DNA from 4 places in the Aminobacter sp. 01T433 genome. Region 4 is predicted to be linked to each of the others. Evidence: predicted binding sites of a transcription regulator. Region 4 holds the regulator's gene; each other region holds the start of a gene.
What was found. Region 4 encodes LexA, which represses DNA repair genes until DNA is damaged. Its sites were predicted from a motif close to TGTTCNNNNTGTGTTCNG; they were not measured.
Positions count from the first base shown of each region.

Region 1 (3,672 bases), on a different contig from region 4:
GAGTCGCCCTCGACGATGAACAGCTCGGCACCGGCGGCGGCATTCTGCGTGCAGTCGGCGAGCTTGCCGGGCAGGCGCAGCTTGCGCACGGCGCTCTTGCGCGAAACTTCCTTTTCCTGGCGTCGGCGCACGCGCTCGTCGGCGCGCGCGATGACCCAGTCGAGCAGCTTGGAAGCTTCCTGCGGATTGTCGGCAAGCCAGTGATCGAACGGATCGCGGATCGCGGTCTCGACAAGCCGCATGGCTTCGACGGTCGCCAGCTTGTCCTTGGTCTGGCCGACGAATTCTGGTTCGCGGATGAACACCGACAGCATGCCAGCTGCCGAGATCATCACGTCTTCGCTGGTCATGATCGAGGCGCGCTTGTTGCCGACGAGGTCGGCATAGGCGCGCAGGCCACGCGTCAGCACGTTGCGGAAACCCATTTCGTGGGTGCCGCCGTCGCCGGTCGGAATGGTGTTGCAATAGGAGTTGATGAAGCCGTCGCCGCCATACCAGGTGACGGCCCATTCCATCGCGCCGTGGCCGCCCTGCTTCTCGGTCTTGCCCGAGAAAATCTCGCGGGTGACCTGCATCTCGTCGCCGAGCGAGGCCTTGAGATAGTCGCTGAGACCACCGGGGAAGTGGAACACCGCCTTGGCCGGCGTCTCGTCCTTTTCCTTCAGTAGCGCAGGATCGCAGCTCCAGCGGATTTCGACGCCGCCGAATAGATAGGCCTTGGAGCGCGCCATCTTGTAGACGCGGGCCGGTTCGAAATGCGCCCCCTTGAAAATATCAGGATCCGGGTGAAACCGCACCTTTGTGCCGCGCCGGTTGTGCACGTCGCCGAGGTTCTCCAGCCCGCCTTGCGGCACGCCGCGCGAGAAGCGCTGGCGATAGAGCTGGCGGCCGCGCGCGACCTCGACTTCAAGCTGGTCGGACAAGGCGTTGACCACCGACACGCCGACGCCATGCAGGCCGCCTGACGTTTCGTAGACCTTGGAATCGAATTTGCCACCGGCGTGCAGCATCGTCATGATGACTTCGAGCGCCGACTTGTCCTTGAATTTCGGATGTGGGTCGACAGGCATGCCGCGGCCGTTGTCGGTGACGGTCAAGAAGCCTTCGGCATCGAGATCGACCTCGATGAAAGTCGCATGGCCCGCGACGGCCTCGTCCATCGAATTGTCGATGACTTCGGCGAAGAGGTGGTGCAGCGCCTTTTCGTCAGTGCCACCGATATACATGCCTGGACGGCGGCGCACCGGCTCCAGCCCTTCCAGAACCTCGATGTGGCTGGCGTCATAACCTTCGCTGCCATCCTTGGCGGCCGGTGCGGGGCGCTTGGCTGCTGCTGCAGCCTGCACCAACGGATCCGCCGGGCGGGAAACGGGGCGGGGAGGCTGCTTGTCGAGGCTGCCAAAAAGATCGTTGCTATCGTCCATGCTCAATACGGTTTTTCCGATGCTGCGAATCAGTTTGCCAAGTGTGCCAGTTTTGCCAGCATCGCAATAGAAGTTCCTGATATGTTCGTGCGACACGTTGTCGGATGCGACCGCGCAACGCAACCATTCGTAAACGCTATCCAAAATTGGCGGTTCACCGTGACCGATGATCTCGCCTTTGGCGGTTGCTGGGCGGCAAAATGATTAATAACTGCTAGCCGATCAACTAAACAAGATGGCGGGGGCGCCTCGTGCTCGATTTCGGTTCCCTTCTGCTCGCGACGGCATTGTCCGGCGCCTGTCTGAGCGGAACCATGCTTGCTATCTGGCTGACCGCGCGTCAGGCGAATTTCGTTCTCACGATGGCGGCCGGAATACTACTTCTCGTCGCCCATGTCATCGCCTTTTGGCAATATGGCCGCGCCGCAGAGCCGTGGCTCGCCCAATTTGTGTTGGCAACGCTTGTGGCAGGTTTCTTCCTGATCTTTTGTTCTACGGGCCAATATCTCGACAAGACCAGCTACAAGGTTGTGGCATTGCCGGTGACGGCGCTGATGCTTTTGATCGCCGTCGTTACGGCCGCCGGTTTCGATGGCATGGGGTTCGTGATTGCGTATTCCACGGTGGCGGTTCTGCTTGTCATGATCGCCGGCGCATTCTGGATCACCAGAACCCATGACTGGCGCATTCTTGCCGCCGTTACGATGCTTGCGGGCAGCTGTGCGGTCTCGTTTGCCCTTTGTGCCCTGGTCCCGGCTGCAAATGGGCAATGGACGCTTGATGGGACTCCTGACAACTGGGCCGAGCGGTTGAACACGATCGTCGCCGTCGCCTGCATGACGGTCGTCGGTGCCTTGACGATTTCACTTCACCATTTGCGCACCCACAACAAGCTTACGGCGGAGGCGATGACTGACCCACTGACCGGGCTGATGAACCGTCGGGCTTTGAGTACCCTGTACGGAAACACCCTGTTTGGACCTTCGATGGCGGTAGCCATGTTCGACATGGACCATTTCAAGCGCACCAACGACGTCTTTGGTCATCCCGTTGGCGACAGGGTGCTGCAGCGCTTTGCCGAGGTGATCAGGGAGCATGTACACAATGGCGTGGACGGCTTTCGCCTCGGCGGCGAGGAATTCGCCATCGTCATGTCGAGGATCGGCGAGGACAAGGCCAACGAGCTTCCGCGTGTGATCGGCGCTGATTTCGCTGCCGAGATCGTTGCGACCAGGCTCGGGCCGCTTCGCAGCACCGTCAGTGTCGGCATCGGCTTTGGTCAGGAACAAGGATCGACCTTGGAGGAGGTGTTGGCCGCTGCCGCGCAGCACTCTACGAGGCCAAACGCGCCGGCCGCAATCGCGTCGCTACAGCCAATTCGTCAGGCCTTGCGGGGGCGCATGCCCCCGAACTCCTGTCCGCCTAAGCCTAGCGCTCCATTCGGCGGGGCCGTCGTCCAAGACAGTATGACCGAAACTCACAAAAAGAAGCGGCCGGACAAAGTGTCCGGCCGTTTCGTATACTTCGAGGCAGCTTACTCGGCGGCGCCGAGATACTCGCTCAGCGGCGGGCAAGCGCAGACCAGGTTGCGGTCGCCGGCGACATTGTCGATGCGCGACACTGGCGGCCAGTACTTTGCCACAGTGTCGGGATCGCCGCCCGGATAGGCCGCTTCGAGGCGCGAGTAGGGGTGCTTCCAATCCCCAACCAGCGTCTCTTTCGCCGTATGCGGAGCGTTTACCAGCGGATTGTCATCCTTCGGCCACTCGCCCTTTTCGACCTTCGCCGCTTCGCCAGCGATCGCGATCATCGCCGCGCAGAAGCGGTCGATCTCGTGCTTGGGCTCGGACTCGGTCGGCTCGACCATCAGCGTGCCGGCAACCGGCCACGACATCGTCGGGGCGTGGAAGCCGTAGTCGATGAGGCGCTTGGCGATGTCTTCGACCGAGATGCCAGCGGTTTCCTTGAGCACGCGGGTGTCGAGGATGCACTCATGCGCGACACGCCCGTTGCGGCCCTTGAACAGCACCGGATAGTGCGCCTCAAGCTTGCTGACGATGTAGTTGGCATTGAGGATCGCCTGTTCCGTCGCCTGCTTGAGGCCCGAGGCACCCATCATCCGGATGTACATCCAGGTGATCGGCAGGATCGAGGCGCTGCCGAAGGGAGCTGCCGACACCGCATGAGCGCTGCCGATTTCGACGTGGCCGGGCAGGAACGGCGCAAGATGCGACTTGACGCCGATCGG
Region 1 covers NZ_JBFTPR010000008.1:159,817-163,488, forward strand. Annotated here, with positions in the region: gene parE (DNA topoisomerase IV subunit B) at 1-1,424, opposite strand, end outside; partial or broken gene AC1DLV_RS16435 (GGDEF domain-containing protein) at 2,357-2,692, shown strand; gene gcvP (aminomethyl-transferring glycine dehydrogenase) at 2,959-3,672, opposite strand, start outside.
Region 1: a site for LexA is predicted at 1,496-1,513, ahead of parE (DNA topoisomerase IV subunit B). Genes of this name have one in related genera too.

Region 2 (3,672 bases), on a different contig from region 4:
AGCTCATCCAGGTCGGCCGAGATGTCGAAGCTCTTTTCAGCTCCCTTGTGCACGCCGCCGATGCCGCCAGTTGCAAAAACCTTGATGCCGACGAGATGAGCCGCAATCATCGTTGCGGCGACAGTTGTGCCGCCGGTGCGGCCTTCGGCAACGGCAAAGGCCATGTCGGCGCGCGACAGCTTCATGGCCCCGCCGGTCATGGCCAGCGACTCGCGCTCGCCGTCGGACAGGCCGATCTTGATGCGGCCGTTGATGACGGCAATGGTCGCCGGCACCGCACCGCCGTCGGCGATGATCTTTTCGACATTGGCCGCCATCGCGCTGTTGTCGGGATAAGGCATGCCATGCGTGATGATGGTGCTTTCGAGCGCGACGACCGGCTTGCCTGCCGCGAGTGCTGCGGCAACAGGGGCGTGGATGTCGATGAAGGGGCGGGCGGTCTCTGGCGTCATGTTGATCTCCTTGGGCCGCGTCATGCCATTTCCGAGGCTTGCGGCACAAGGGCCAGCACCGCGTCGAAGGCTGTTTGGTCGAGTTCGGGCACAGCCGAAGCGCTCTCTATGGCCAATACAGCTGCGGCAATGCCATGCCTGAGTGCATCATCAAGTGGCAGGCCACGCAGCAGCGCCACTGTTGTCGCACCCGCCAGTGCATCGCCCGCGCCGGTGACGTCGACCACCCGCCGAGGTGCGGGGGGCGAAACGACCAAAAGCCCTTGCGTGTCATAGGCAAAGACCGAGCTGCCGCCTGCGGTCACGACGCCACGCCGCAACCCCGCTGCCATGAGCCCGCGTGCGATCTCGGCCGGATCGGCATCCGTATCGGTGCCGGCGAGAACGGCCGCCTCGCGACGGTTCATGAACAGGCACGACAGCCCGTCGAGGATCGGCCTCAGCCGCACAGCCTTTGCCGGCGAAATGGCGATGGCAAACAGCGGGGTCGTACCCACAACCTCCGCCAGGCGCCAAAGGGCTGCCTCGGGCAGGTTGGCATCGCAAAGCACCGCATCGACCGCGCTGATCGCCTCGCGCAGCTTGGCGCGGCGCATCTGCTTGGGGAAGGCGAGTTCGTAGAGCCCCATGTCGGCAAGGGCGGCCACCACGTCGCCGTCGCGGTCGAGCAATGCGGTATAGCTTGGGGTCGCGCGGTCGAGGAACACCGCCGACAGGTCGGCGATGCCGTTGGCCAGGATTTCAGCGGCAACCGCTTCACCGGCCGCATCGCCGCCACGCACCGACATCAGCGAACCCACGGCACCTCGCCGAACAGCGCCGCGCAGCGCATTGAACGCCCCGCCGCCGACCTCCTCGCTCATGGCGCCTGGGATCGAGGCGCCCGGAACGAACGGAGCGGTCATGCGCCCGCGCCGGTCGACATGGGCGCCGCCGACGGCGAGGATTCTGGGTGACTTCATGCTGAGGCTGTCCGTTGGCGTTTGAGGCGGCAAACTTAGTGTTCCGGGCGAAAGGCGGCAACCGCTGCCGAATCGCCATTTGGCAAGGCACCGCAAGGGAAGTCGCGACCTCCATGCGACATCGGATCACGTGCGGCGTTGAAACAAAAAAAGAACATCACATGAAATACTGTTCAATATCAATAGTTTGAATGCTCTTGCCAAATGTGAACAAAACCGGTACAAATTTATATCGGCATCGGATAGACCGGCCTTCATTGATGACCACGGGGTGATGTATCATGGCTCAAAATTCATTGCGGCTTGTAGAGGAAAATTCGGTGGACAAATCTAAGGCTCTGGACGCGGCGCTGTCGCAGATCGAACGCGCCTTCGGCAAGGGCTCGATCATGCGCCTCGGCGCCAATGAGCAGGTTGTCGAGATCGCGACCGTCTCCACCGGTTCGCTCGGTCTCGACATCGCGCTCGGCGTCGGCGGCCTGCCGCGCGGGCGTATCGTTGAAATCTATGGGCCGGAAAGCTCGGGCAAGACGACGCTTGCTCTTCACACGATTGCCGAAGCTCAGAAGAAGGGCGGCATCTGCGCTTTCGTTGATGCCGAACACGCGCTCGATCCGGTCTATGCCCGCAAGCTTGGCGTCGACCTGGAAAATCTGCTGATCTCGCAGCCTGACACCGGTGAGCAGGCGCTGGAAATCTGCGACACTCTGGTGCGCTCCGGCGCAATCGACGTTCTGGTCGTCGACTCGGTGGCGGCTTTGACGCCGCGTGCCGAAATCGAAGGCGAGATGGGCGAGTCGCTGCCTGGCCTGCAGGCTCGTTTGATGAGCCAGGCGCTGCGCAAGCTGACCGCATCGATCTCGCGCTCCAACACCATGGTCATCTTCATCAACCAGATCCGCATGAAGATCGGCGTCATGTATGGTTCGCCCGAGACGACGACGGGCGGCAACGCGCTCAAGTTCTATGCTTCGGTCCGTCTCGACATCCGCCGCATTGGCTCGGTCAAGGATCGCGACGAGGTCGTCGGCAACCAGACCCGCGTCAAGGTGGTCAAGAACAAGCTGGCTCCGCCCTTCAAGCAGGTCGAGTTCGACATCATGTATGGCGAAGGCGTTTCCAAGACCGGCGAGCTCGTCGATCTCGGTGTCAAGGCTGGCGTGGTCGAGAAGTCGGGTGCCTGGTTCTCCTACAATTCGCAGCGTCTCGGCCAAGGCCGCGAGAACGCCAAGCTGTTCTTGCGCAACAATCCCGAAGCGGCGCGCGAAATCGAACAACTGCTCAGGCAGAATGCCGGTCTGATCGCCGAAAAGTTCCTTGAGAACGGTTCGCGTGAGGACGATAGCGACGACGAAGCCGGCGCGATGTAAGCGCGCTGGCGGCCGGTCGGCCAGGCGCTGACCTGCTTCAAGACAGACGATCTGAGCAACCGCCGGCCATCGTGCCGGCGGTTTGCGTTTGTGAAGGTGGTTTGCTGATCTGGGCGGCGGAATTGCGGATTTTTTGGCGATCCGGTGTTTCTGGACAGGGATAAAGTGGACGGCTAAAAGGCAGTTCCAATTTCCGTCTGAAAAGGGCGGGGTGCATCTGTTCAGGGCGGCGATCAAAGGCAGCGATATGAGTGGCGTGAACGAGATCCGGTCGACATTTCTCGACTACTTCAAGAAGAACGGGCACGAGGTGGTGGCCTCCAGTCCGCTCGTGCCGCGCAACGACCCGACCTTGATGTTCACCAATGCCGGCATGGTGCAGTTCAAGAACGTCTTCACCGGTCTTGAAAAACGTTCCTATTCGCGCGCCGCGACCGCCCAGAAGAGCGTGCGTGCCGGCGGCAAGCACAACGATCTCGACAATGTCGGCTATACCGCCCGCCATCTCACCTTCTTCGAGATGCTCGGCAATTTCTCGTTTGGCGACTATTTCAAGGAGCACGCCATCGAGCTCGCCTGGAATCTGATCACCAAGGAATACGGGCTGAACAAGGACAAGCTGCTCGTCACCGTCTACCACACCGACGACGAGGCGGCCGGCTATTGGAAGAAGATCGCCGGTTTCTCCGACGACCGCATCATCCGCATCGCCACGTCGGACAATTTCTGGGCAATGGGCGACACCGGCCCTTGCGGTCCTTGCTCTGAGATCTTCATCGATCGCGGCGATCATATCTGGGGCGGCCCTCCCGGCAGCCCGGAGGAGGATGGCGACCGCTTCCTTGAATTCTGGAACCTCGTCTTCATGCAATATGAGCAGGTGACGAA
Region 2 covers NZ_JBFTPR010000009.1:204,086-207,757, reverse strand. Annotated here, with positions in the region: gene AC1DLV_RS17845 (pseudouridine-5'-phosphate glycosidase) at 1-452, opposite strand, end outside; gene AC1DLV_RS17840 (carbohydrate kinase family protein) at 473-1,414, opposite strand; gene recA (recombinase RecA) at 1,696-2,784, shown strand; gene alaS (alanine--tRNA ligase) at 3,032-3,672, shown strand, end outside.
Region 2: a site for LexA is predicted at 1,554-1,571, ahead of recA (recombinase RecA). Genes of this name have one in related genera too.

Region 3 (3,672 bases), on a different contig from region 4:
CGTGCATTCGCTGGTCGACACTGGCAACGGACTGTTGCTGCTCTACGGGCTCAATCGTGCGGCCCAGCCGCCTGACCGCCTGCATCCATTTGGCTATGGCCGCGAACTCTATTTCTGGAGTTTCATCGTCGCGCTCCTGGTCTTCGCGCTTGGTGCCGGCGTCGCCTTCTATGAAGGCATCATCCACATTCTTGACCCCGAGCCGATCGAAAACCCGCTCATCAACTACATCGTGCTTGGTCTGTGCATGGTGTTCGAGGGTGGTTCGTGGCTGGTGGCGCTCAAGGAATTCCGACGCTCCAAGGGCAATCTCGGCTACATCCAGGCGGTTCGCCGCAGCAAGGACCCAAGCGTCTATACCGTCCTGTTCGAAGACAGTGCCGCGCTGCTTGGCCTGATGATCGCGCTCGTCGGCATTTCCGCCGCGCAGTATTTCGAGCAGCCATGGCTCGATGGCGCCGCTTCCATCGGCATCAGCCTGATTTTGGGCGCAACGGCCGTATTCCTGGCCCGCGAGAGCAAGGGGCTCTTGATGGGCGAGCCGGCTTTGCCTGACGTGCAATCGTCGATCCTGGCGATCGCACAGGCCGATCCAGCGGTGGAAAAGGCCAATGGCGTGCTGACCGTGCATATGGGCCCCGAGCAGATCGTCGCCGGCCTGAGCCTCGATTTCGTCGATCACATCTCGGCTGCCGACATCGAGACATGCGTCGAGCGGCTGGAGGCGAAGCTCAAGGCGGAGGTTCCCGAGGTGACAGCGGTCTTCGTCAAGCCGCAGACGTCGCGGCTTTGGCGGGAACGGAGGGAGCGGATCGTGGACCGGTCGCCCGAGACGGCAAAACCCGAAAAGGATTAGGATGCCACTGGAATCATCAACTTTGTGAAATGGAGGACTTCCAGTGAAGATCGAAGGCGGATGCCATTGCGGCGCCATCACCTACAAGGCTGACGTAGATCCGGAAAAGACGGCAATCTGTCATTGCACCGACTGCCAGAAGCTGACCGGAACCGCGTTTCGCGTCACGGTGCAGGTGCCCGAAGCAAACATCGCATTCTTGGGCACGCCCAAGATCTATGTGAAGACAGGCGACAGCGGCAACAAGCGCGCACAAGGGTTCTGCGGCGAATGTGGCACACATTTGTTTGCAACCTCAGTCGGCGATGGACCCAAGGTCTACGGTCTCAGGGTCGGAACATCCGACCAGCGTGAACAGCTCGTTCCGCGTCGGCAGGTTTGGCATCGCTCAGCCCTGCATTGGCTGCCAGAGTTCGAGGGCATGGAGACCGCCGAGAAGGCTTCATAAGCCAGCTGGCCGACCGGAACCCAGCCAGGCTTCTGCTAATCGCGCTCGTCGACAACACGTAGCCTGAGCTGGCCGGTCTTGGAATCAGCGGTGCGGGCATTCGGTGCTTGCGGTTTCGCGGCCTCCTCCGCCGCGCTGGGATGCGAGGCGACGAACTCAAGCGCCTCGATCTTTTCGCCGCGCTTGGCGACCTTGGACGACGACACCAAAATATCGTCGATGTCCTTGCTGGCCTGGCTGAAATGGGTCTGAAGCTTGCGCACGCGCTCGTCGAGGCGGCCCACGTCTTCCATCAGGCGAATCACTTCGCCCTGGATCAGGTGGGCCTGCTCACGCATGCGGGCATCCTTGAGGATCGCCTGAATGACCTGGATCGACAGCATCAACAGCGAAGGCGAAACGATGACGATGCGGGCGCGGTGGGCGCGGTGCACCAGCGATTCGAAATTCTCGTGGATCTCGGCGAAGATCGACTCCGACGGCACGAACATGAAGGCGGTGTCCTGCGTCTCGCCCGCGATCAGGTATTTTTCCGAGATCGCCTTGATGTGCACCTCAAGGTCGCGCCGGAATGCCTGGGCTGCATATTTCTGTGCTTCCGCCGCGCCCTCGACGTCGGCTGCCGAGCGGATGGCGTTCCATGCCTCGAGCGGGAATTTGGCGTCGATCACCAGCGACGGCGCGCCGTTCGGCATCTTGACCAGGCAGTCCGGCCGGTTGTTGTTCGACAGCGTCGCCTGGAATTCGTAAGCGCCAAGCGGCAAGCCGTCGGCGACGATCGTTTCCATGCGTGACTGGCCGAAAGCGCCGCGCGTCTGCTTGTTGGACAAGATCGCCTGCAACTGCACGACCTGGCCGGCGAGCGACTGGATGTTGCCCTGGGCTGTGTCGATGACGGCCAGCCGCTCCTGCAGCTTGGCCAGGCTGTCATGCGTCGACTTGGTCTGCTCGACCATGGTCTGGCCGATGCGGCCGGTCATGGCGTCGAGGCGTTGGCCGAGCGATTGCGTGAGTTCCGCCTGGCGCGCGCCGAAGATATCGGCGACCGTGCCGAGACGTCCCTGCATCTCGGCCTGCGCCCGCAGGATGCCGGCCATACGGGCCTCGGCGTCGCGGGCATGGTCGGCGGCCTCTGCCGCGGCTACCGCGCGTGCCTTGGCTGAGCGCCACAGGGCGATCATCAGCACGGCGAGCAGGACAACGAACAACAACGCGCCAAAGCCGAGCGCCTGGCCGAGGGTGATGATGGTCGCGCCAAGCTGGGCGATCGGGGCGGACAGAATGCTGGAAAGCTCGTTCATCGCCGGCACCATAGCCGATTCGCCTCGCTTGGGCAGATCAAAACAGGAACATCATCATTTCAGACCAGTTGACGGTTTTATTCCGACATCTTAGTTGAAGCGCATGACGATCAAGCAGCTCATCCTCCTTCCCGATCCGCTCCTGCGTGAACAATCCAAGCCGATCGAACGCATCGACGACGGCGTGCGCAACTTCGCGCGCGACATGCTCGACACCATGTATGACGCGCCGGGCATTGGCCTCGCCGCGATCCAGGTCGGAGAGCCGATCCGGATGCTGGTGATCGACCTTGCCAAGGAAGGCGAGGAGCCAGCACCGCGCATCGTCATCAATCCCGAGATCGTTACCAGCGGCGATGACCGCTCGGTCTACGAAGAGGGCTGCCTGTCGATCCCCGATTATTACGCCGAGGTCGAGCGCCCGGCGACGGTGCGGGTCAAGTATCTCGACGAGCATGGCAAGCCCCAGGAAGTCGACGCCGACGGCCTGCTCGCCACCTGCCTGCAGCACGAGATCGACCATCTGAACGGCGTTTTGTTCATCGACTACATCTCCAAGCTCAAGCGCGACATGGTGATGAAGAAGTTCAAGAAGCTCGCCAAGGACCGTCCGCCGAGCCGCATGGTGGGGTAGTTTCTGCCCGTTTGCCGGTATCGTCACGGTCTGATATCATTGATATCAACCGATGGAGGCGCATATGGGCGACCTGCTGATCAGGAATATTCCGGAATCCGTCAAGGAAAGCTTGGCCGACAAGGCGCGCCAAGGCGGGCGTAGCCTGTCTGACGAGGCGACGTTGCGGCTGGCGCAGAGCTTGGCGGAAGAGAAAGAGGCGCCGGCGGACACCCGCAATGCCTACGAGATGCTGAGAAGCATCTTTCAGGAACACAATGCGCTGATGTCGGATGAGGACCACGAAGACTTCATGCAAGCCGTGGAAGAGATGCGCAAGGACATGGGGCGACCAGTCCCCGACCTTGAATGATCGTCCTTGATACGAATGTGATTTCGGAGGTACGCCTGCAGCGTCCGAACGCCAATGCTGTTGCCTGGTTGGCACGGCAGG
Region 3 covers NZ_JBFTPR010000001.1:377,494-381,165, forward strand. Annotated here, with positions in the region: gene AC1DLV_RS01905 (cation diffusion facilitator family transporter) at 1-856, shown strand, start outside; gene AC1DLV_RS01910 (GFA family protein) at 900-1,304, shown strand; gene AC1DLV_RS01915 (DNA recombination protein RmuC) at 1,340-2,605, opposite strand; gene def (peptide deformylase) at 2,709-3,239, shown strand; gene AC1DLV_RS01925 (FitA-like ribbon-helix-helix domain-containing protein) at 3,304-3,591, shown strand; gene AC1DLV_RS01930 (PIN domain-containing protein) at 3,588-3,672, shown strand, end outside.
Region 3: a site for LexA is predicted at 2,639-2,656, ahead of AC1DLV_RS01915 (DNA recombination protein RmuC). Genes of this name have one in related genera too.

Region 4 (3,672 bases):
GACGGCACTTGCGCGTGTCACCGGGAAGACTGGCGTCGAGATGGAGGCGCTGACGGCCGCGTCGGTCGCCTGTCTCACCATCTACGACATGGCCAAGGCCGCCGACCGGGGCATGGTGATTTCCGGCATCAGGCTGGTCGAAAAGACCGGCGGCAAGTCGGGCGACTACAAGGCGGTCGAATAGATGGCGCTTCTGCCCGTCACCGAGGCGCTGGAACGCCTGCTCGACGGCGCTGAACCCAGCGGCTGGGAGACGGTCGGTCTCAGTGAAGCTTCAGGACGCGTGCTGGCAAGCCCGTTGTTTGCCTTGCGCACCCAGCCTCCTTTCGATGCCTCGGCCATGGATGGGTACGCTGTCCGCGCCGCCGACATCGCATCCCTGCCGGCACGGCTGAAGGTCATCGGCGAGGCTCCTGCCGGCAAGCAGTTCACAGGCGCTGTGGCGCAAGGCGAGAGCGTGCGCATTTTCACCGGCGCACCTGTGCCCAGCGGCGCGGACACTGTCGTCATCCAGGAAAATGTCAGCGATATCGGCAATGGCGAGATCGACGTGCTGGAACCGGCGATTCTTGGACGCAATATCCGCGCCAAGGGTCTCGATTTCAAACATGGCGATCTGATTCTCGACGCCGGCCGCGTGCTCGATCCTGCGGCCCTGTCGCTGATCGCCGCCGCCAACCACCCTGCAATGGCAGTGGTTCGCGCGCCACTGGTCGCCATCATCGCCACGGGCGACGAACTGCTCCCACCCGGCAGCAACCCTGGCCCTGACCAGATCATCGCATCCAACTCCTATGGTGTCGGAGCAATCGCCCGGTCAGTCGGCGCGCGCGTGCTTGACCTCGGTATCGCAGCCGACCGCAAGGATGCCATCTCAGCCCTCATCGCCCAGGCGCTCGAAGCCGAGGCCGACGTCATCGTCACGCTCGGCGGGGCCTCGGTCGGAGACCACGACCTGGTCCACGGCGTTCTGACCGGGCTCGGCATGGATCTCGATTTCTGGAAGATCGCCATGCGTCCCGGCAAGCCGCTGATGTTCGGCCGCCTTGTCAAGACACGTTGCGTCGGCCTGCCCGGCAATCCGGTCGCCAGCCTGATCTGCGCGCATATCTTCCTGAAGCCTTTGCTGGCGAAGCTTGGCGGGCGGCCCTATGCGCCCGACATTCGCAACGCCGTGCTCGATACGGCGATGGCACCAAACGATTTGCGCCAGGATTTCGTTCGCGCCATTGCACGCGAGACGCCTGACGGCCTCATAGTTACGCCATATCTGGTCCAGGATTCGTCGATGCTGCGCACGCTCGCCGACGCCAATTGCGCCATCATGCGTGAACCCTTCGCACCAGCCGCCGAATCTGGCAGTGCGTGCCGCGTGATGATGCTGCGCTGAACGAAACCGCCTCCTCCCTTCATCAGATATAAACGGTTGCAGAACACAACTGGAACAGATAGTGTTTTGTTCTGGGTTTGTTTTTCTTCTGATTCCTCGGGGGTGGCGATGCTGACGCGCAAACAACATGAGCTTTTGCTGTTCATCCACTCGCGATTGAAGGAGACAGGCATCCCGCCATCCTTCGACGAAATGAAGGAAGCGCTCGACCTCGCCTCCAAATCTGGCATCCATCGCCTGATCACGGCACTCGAAGAACGTGGCTTCATCCGACGCCTGCCCAATCGGGCACGTGCGCTTGAAGTGCTGCGCATGCCCGATTCCATCGCACCAGGCCTCAACGCGGCGCGGAAATTCTCGCCGAGCGTCATTGAGGGCAGCCTTGGACGCAGGCCTGAACCGTCGCGCTCCATGTCCGCCGGCAATGACGATGATGCTGGCGCGGCCGTGACCATTCCTGTGATGGGACGTATCGCTGCCGGCGTGCCGATCGACGCCATCCAGCACAAGACCCATTCGATAGCAGTGCCGCCGGATATGATCATGGGCGGCGAGCATTACGCGCTCGAGGTCAAGGGCGACTCGATGATCGAGGCTGGCATCTTCGACGGCGATACAGTCGTCATTCGCAGTTCGACCACCGCCAACCCCGGCGAGATCATTGTTGCACTAGTCGACGACGAGGAAGCGACCCTCAAGCGCTTCCGCCGCAAGGGCGCCTCGATTGCTCTCGAGGCTGCCAACCCGGCCTACGAGACCCGCATCTTCGGGCCAGACAGGGTCAAGGTCCAGGGCAAGCTTGTCGGGTTGATCCGCCGCTATTCCTGAACGGCCGATTCGGCGCGTCTCGGCCTGTTCGATGTTGCTCAGTTTGGTCCGGCTATTTGGCCGGCTTTGCGGTCTCCGGCGATTTCGGGCGTTTGACTGCGCGCTGATAGGGCGGCAGGCCCCTCGCCTCGCGAGAGAATTCGCGCTGCGTGTGCCACGGGCGATATGGCTCTGATACAGCGTGGCGGATTTCTAGTTGCCGACTTTTCTTGCCCGATTCCGGCTTCACGAATATCTCGGCGCTGCCCAGACGGGCGAGTTCGCGGCTGGTGAGCACTGCCACGGTTGAGCCTGGGCAGATGTCCTTCGTCGTGGCGTCTTTCAAAACGATGAGATCAGTCTTTGCGCAAACGCGCCTGGCGGCGGCCGCGTGTTCAGCATGCGCGATCAAGCCCGCAGATGGATGCTGAACCAGGCAAAGGCCATCGCTGCAGACAAATTCAGTAGGCTCGTCGGTGCTGCTTGGATCGCTGGAGTTGCCCGAGTCCTTCGGATTTGTCGAACCGTCGGAGTTGATACGGATGGGGCCGACAAACGCCTCGGTTTTTAAAGTCCGTTTCCAATTGTCGACTGTGAACTCGTTTGGTCGAGCGCGATTGACCGCGAGCTTTTGGTCTCCGATCGGCACCCCCACCAGGCGGCCATCTTCGGAGACGAGGACGACAGGCGTTTCGGTTTCCACCAGCGACAGAACGCCGAGAGCGGCAAATGGCATGGCGGCGACCCGCAACCAGGTTGTGGCGATCGATGCGATGACCAGTGCGGCGGTCACGAAGACAACGGCATGGGTCGACACCAGACCGACCGCATCGATGGGCGAACGCTCGGAGAACCACTTTGCAAGGGCGATCATGGCCTTCAGGCCGATGCCCATTACATCGAGAAATAGCCCTTCGAGACCAAGCGGCATGAAGATGCCGGCTAGGACCGCAAACGGCATCACCAGCACCGAGACGATCGGCATGACCGCCAGGTTGGCAATGAGGCTGAGCGGCGAGACGCGCTGGAAATGCCAGGCACCGAAGACACTTGTGGCAATGCCGGCGATCAGCGATGTCGCGACAAGACCGATGGCAACCGTGGCAAGCCAGCGCCATAGCTTCGATGGCAATGACCGCTGCACAAGTGGTCGTGCTTGCGCCTCCCGCCTGTCCGACCACCAGGCATAAGCACCAACAAGCGCGGCCGTAGCCGCAAATGACATCTGGAAGCTCGGGCCAACCACCTCGTGCGGTGAGATCAGGATGACGACGATCGCCGAGATCGCCAGGTTGCGCATGGTGAGTGCGGCACGGTCGAACAGGACGGCGGTCAGCATCACCGCGAGCATGATGAAGCTGCGTTGTGCTGCGACTTCGGCGCCCGAGATGAACAGATAGCCACCTGTCGAGACCAGGGCAGCACTTGCCGCGTATTTCTTGACTGGCCAACGTGAGGTGAAGCTGGGAAAGGCC
Region 4 covers NZ_JBFTPR010000012.1:150,078-153,749, reverse strand. Annotated here, with positions in the region: gene moaC (cyclic pyranopterin monophosphate synthase MoaC) at 1-184, shown strand, start outside; gene AC1DLV_RS20795 (molybdopterin molybdotransferase MoeA) at 185-1,390, shown strand; gene lexA (transcriptional repressor LexA) at 1,499-2,218, shown strand; gene AC1DLV_RS20785 (ComEC/Rec2 family competence protein) at 2,271-3,672, opposite strand, start outside.